2 regions of the Nonomuraea sp. GTA35 genome follow, and region 1 is predicted to be linked to the other one. Evidence: riboswitches for the same ligand, from Rfam matches in the RefSeq annotation. Region 1 holds a riboswitch; the other holds the start of a gene.
The links. Region 1 has a riboswitch for cobalamin ahead of ACBJ32_RS13500 (ribonucleoside-diphosphate reductase subunit alpha). Riboswitches for the same ligand answer to the same signal wherever they lie in the genome.
Positions count from the first base shown of each region.

Region 2: another riboswitch for cobalamin. It lies ahead of ACBJ32_RS12980 (ABC transporter substrate-binding protein); the one in region 1 lies ahead of ACBJ32_RS13500 (ribonucleoside-diphosphate reductase subunit alpha).

Region 1 covers NZ_JBGNUV010000003.1:55,706-57,898, forward strand. The annotation lists gene ACBJ32_RS13500 (ribonucleoside-diphosphate reductase subunit alpha) at 1-1,199, opposite strand, end outside; cobalamin riboswitch at 1,309-1,505, opposite strand; gene ACBJ32_RS13505 (Bug family tripartite tricarboxylate transporter substrate binding protein) at 1,510-2,193, opposite strand, start outside.
Region 2 covers NZ_JBGNUV010000002.1:1,370,896-1,373,088, forward strand. The annotation lists gene ACBJ32_RS12975 (FecCD family ABC transporter permease) at 1-72, opposite strand, end outside; gene ACBJ32_RS12980 (ABC transporter substrate-binding protein) at 74-1,033, opposite strand; cobalamin riboswitch at 1,106-1,234, opposite strand; gene ACBJ32_RS12985 (Gfo/Idh/MocA family protein) at 1,233-2,102, opposite strand; gene ACBJ32_RS12990 (SDR family NAD(P)-dependent oxidoreductase) at 2,112-2,193, opposite strand, start outside.

The sequences.
Region 1 (2,193 bases):
AGGTTGATCGAGCCGAGGTTGCAGACCGCGGTCTCGGCGTCGCTGGTGACCTCCAGGATCTCGGTGCACAGGTTCGACAGGTGGATGACGTTCTCGGGGCGGGCGGTCTGGTTGGAGGTGCGGTTGGCGGCGTCCTTGAACGTCATCCAGCCGTTGCCGGTCTGGGCGAGGGTCCGCATCATGCGGCCGTACAGGGTGCGCGCCGGGATCTGCCTGACATATCGCCCCTCGGCCTCGTAGGCGCGGTATCTCGCCTCGAACGCCTCCCCGTACAGGTCCGTGAGGTCGGGCGTCTCCTTCGGGTCGAACAGCGACCACAGCTCGTCGGACTCGACCCGGCGCATGAACTCGTCGGGCACCCAGTTGGCCAGGTTCAGGTTGTGCGTACGGCGGGCGTCCTCGCCGGTGTTGTCCCGCAGCTCCAGGAACTCCTCGATGTCGGCGTGCCAGGTCTCCAGGTAGACGCAGGCCGCGCCCTTGCGCCGCCCGCCCTGGTTGACCGCGGCCACGGACGAGTCGAGCGTGCGCAGCCAGGGCACGATGCCGTTGGAGTGGCCGTTCGTGCCCCTGATGAGGGAGCCGCGCGAGCGCACCCGGGTCCAGGAGATGCCGATGCCACCGGCGTACTTGGACAGCCGCGCCACCTGACCGTACCTGTCGTAGATGCCCTCCAGCTCGTCGCGCGGCGAGTCGAGCAGGAAGCAGGAGGACAGCTGCGGGCGCCGGGCACCGGAGTTGAACAGGGTGGGCGAGCTGGGCAGGTACGACAGCGTGGACATGAGCCCGTACAGCTCGGCCGCCTCGGCGACGCTCTCCGACAGCCCGCAGGCCACGCGGAGGAAGAAGTGCTGCGGCCGCTCGAGCACGTCGCGGGTCTCGGGGTGGCGCAGCAGGTAGCGGTCGTAGACCGTGCGCAGCCCGAAGTACTCGAACCGGTCGTCGGCCTCCTCCGAGACGAGCGCGTCCAGCTCGGCGGCGTGGGCGGCGACGAACTCGGCCAGCGTGTCCTGGACCAGCCCGGCCGCGTGGGTGGCCGCGATCGACTCGGAGAACGAGCGCACGCCGTGCCCGGCGGCCTCGTCGGCGATCTCCTCGGCCAGCAGCCGGGCGGCGACCCGCGAGTTGGCCGGGTCGGCGATCACCCGCGCGGCGGCCTCCTCGATGGCCAGACGGCGGTCAACCTCGACGATCTGAGTCATGTTCGCTCTCCTCATCCCCGTGAGGGCATGCGAGAGCACGGCAGCACGCCATGGCATACCGCGTCGCGCTCCGGCCCACCCTCGAGACCTTGAACACCTCATGCCGGGCAGCACCCGGCACACCGCTGGCAGGTCTTCGGGCTCGCGGGCACGCTCGATGGCACCTACTGGCCGTCGCTTCCCGGATCTCTCCAGTGCCGATGACGGCGGTCGTTCCCGCTCACCGCTGCGGGGCAGCCCCGGAATCGCACCGGGTTCCCTTTTGCTCCGCCTCCTGGGAGGCGAACCAGCGACGAGCAGGATCCTACATCTAGTGGCCGTTCCCGCAACTACCCCAGCATGTTGTGGCTTTGGTGGAGTCGAGCAGGCCGAGATCCCGCAGTACGGCGCGGGTACGGGCGATCTCGGTGCCGAGCCAGCGGGCGAAGTCGTCGCCGGCGAGCGGGATCGGGACCCAGCCGGCCGCCAGGCAGGCCGCCTCCCAAGCGCTGGACCCGATCACCTCCTCGCACATGCGCACGGCCGACTCGCGGCTCTCGTCCGGCATGTCCTCGGGCCCGAACGCGGCCGTCCAGTCGGCGAAGTCCACCCGCACGCCGCACTCCAGGAGCGTCGGCACGTCGAGTTCGGGCACGCGCCGGGCCGTGGAGACGGCGAGCGCCCTGACCCGGCCGCGGCCGATGGGGGCGCGCCAGTCGGCCAGCGGGCCCGCGGCGGCGGCCACCTTGCCCGACAGCAGCGCGGAGACGGCCTCGCCCGTCCTGGGGTAGCCGGTGTAGTCGACCCGCCTGCCGTCCGCGCCGATGGCCCTGGCGATCAGGCCGAACAGCAGGTGGTCGGGTTCGCCCTGCGGCCCGCCCGCCAGCAGGGTCTGCTGGGGGCTGGCCAGGAGGCGGGCGGCGAAGTCGTCGAAGTCCCGCAGGGGCGAGCGGTCGGGCACGACCACGACCTCGATCTGGCCGCTGAGCCTGGCCAGCGGGGTGGCGGTGTCGAG
Region 2 (2,193 bases), on a different contig from region 1:
GACGGCCAGCACGCCCAGCGCGCACACCACCCACAGGGGCCGGGCCCTGGACGGGCCCGCCTGTGTCACCACGTCAGCTCGTGCCCGCCTTCGAGACCGCGGCGCCGATGGCCTCCGCCAGGTCGACCACCCGCGGCCCCCACCGGGAGGCGATGTCGTCGTCGAGCTGGACCACCTGGTCGTTCTTGATCGCGGACAGGTTCTGCCATCCTGGCCGCTTGGCCAGGGTGTCCTTGCTCTGCTGGCAGCACTTGACGTCGGCCAGGAAGATCAGGTCGGGATCGGCCTGGGCCACGAACTCGGCGGACAGCTTGGGGTAGCCGCCGGCCGCGTCGGGCGCCTTGTCGGCGATGTTGGTCAGGCCGAACAGTCCGTAGATCTGGCCGATGAAGGTCTTGGACGTGGCGGCGTACGGCGTGGTGTCGAGCTCGTGGTAGTACGTGAGCCGCTTGTCCTTGGGCGCCTGTGCGGCCAGCTTGCCGATGGCCGCCTTCATGCCGGAGACGACCTCGTCGGCCTTGGCCTGGTTGCCGGTGGCCGCGCCGAGCTCGGCGATCTCCTCGTACGCCTCGTCGAGCTCGGTGGCGGCCGGCTGGAGCAGGACGGGCACGTTCACCTTGCCCAGCTCGGCCACGACCTTGTCGAGGTCGTCGGAGACGATGACGAGGTCGGGCTTCTGGGCGACGATGGCCTCGACGTTCGGCTTGAAGCCGGACAGGTTCGTCCTGGGGGCCTCGGGCGGATGGTTCGACTGGTCGTCGACCGCGATGACCTGGGGGCCCGCCCCGATGGCGAACAGCGTCTCGGTGTGGGTGGCCGACAGCGAGACGATGCGCTGGGGCTTCTTGGAGATGGTGACCTTGCCGTTGCCCGCCTCGATGGTGACGGGGAAGCCACCGGAGGAGGCGGCGGGAGCCGTGGGGGCGGCCGTGGTGGGGGCGGACGCTGTGGTGGTGTCGCCACCCTGGCCGCATCCGGCCAGGAGGAGCGTTCCCAGCAGCGCGCCCGCGAAGGCCGTACGTACGGGCCTCACGAGAAGTCCTTTCACACTGTTCGGAACCGAGAGACCCGCATAGTGCGACGGATCACCCTTTTCCACGAGGGTTGATGACGTCAGCGCGGAGGCAGGCGACCTGGCTATGACAGTTGCGGGACAGCGCCGGACTCGCACCGGACTTCGCTGCGCTCTGCGCATCGGACAAACGTTATCAATGCCTCGGATGCCGCCTGCGTCAAGGGGCGAGTTGAGCCTGCGCCTCGGCGATGATCCGCTGCAGCCGCAGGCCGTGGGCGGCGTCGAGGGCATGCCCGCCGCCGTCGCGCACGGTCCTGGCGAACTCCTCGGCGACCGTCTCCAGGGGGTCGTCGTCGAAGTGCGGCAGGACGGCGCTGCCCGCGCGGCCGTACACGGCGATCGTCTGCGGCGGCGGGTCGCCGGCGGCCGTCATGCACAGGGACACCTCGCTGACGGCGCCGCCCTCGTGGTCGAGCAGCAGGCCCGTCCAGCCGAGCGGGTGGCCGTGCGCGCGGACGCCGGTGACGCGGCCCAGGGCGGCGTCCAGGAGGTCGATCACGTGCGGGCCGATGTCCAGGAGCGCGCCGTGCGCGTGCCGCCAGGGGGTGGCGAAGGGGTGGTCGCCGAGGAGGATGCCGGAGATGTTCGCGGCGTGGCCGCCGAACGGGTCGATCTCGGCGCAGCGGGCGAGGAAGGCGCGGGTCTGCGGGGCGTACCTGAGGGTGAGCACCAGCTGGGAGGCCACGCCCGCCTCGGCGACGGCCCCGGCCACCCGCTCGGCGTTCTCCAGGGTGTCGGCGAGCGGCTTCTCCAGCAGCAGCGCCTTCCCTGCGCGGGCGGCCCGCACGGCGTACTCGGCCTGCACGGCGGGCGGCACGCAGAACGCCACGGCCTCGCAGTGCTCGAACAGCTCCTCGACCGTCGCGAACACGGGCGCCCCCAGCTCGGCGGCGGCCTCCGGCCTGCGTGCCCACACCCCGGCCAGCCGCGTGTGCGGCCCCTTGGCCAGCATCGGCGCGTGCGCCATCCGCGCCCACGGCCCCGCCCCGATCAGTCCTACCGCCACCGGTTCACTCTGATTGCTCACCGGTGCAACCTACGGCCGCGAGCGCCACTGCTCAACAGCGTGCTGAGGCCGGTGCGCGAGGGTGCCCGAGTCGATCACCAGGGTCTGCCCC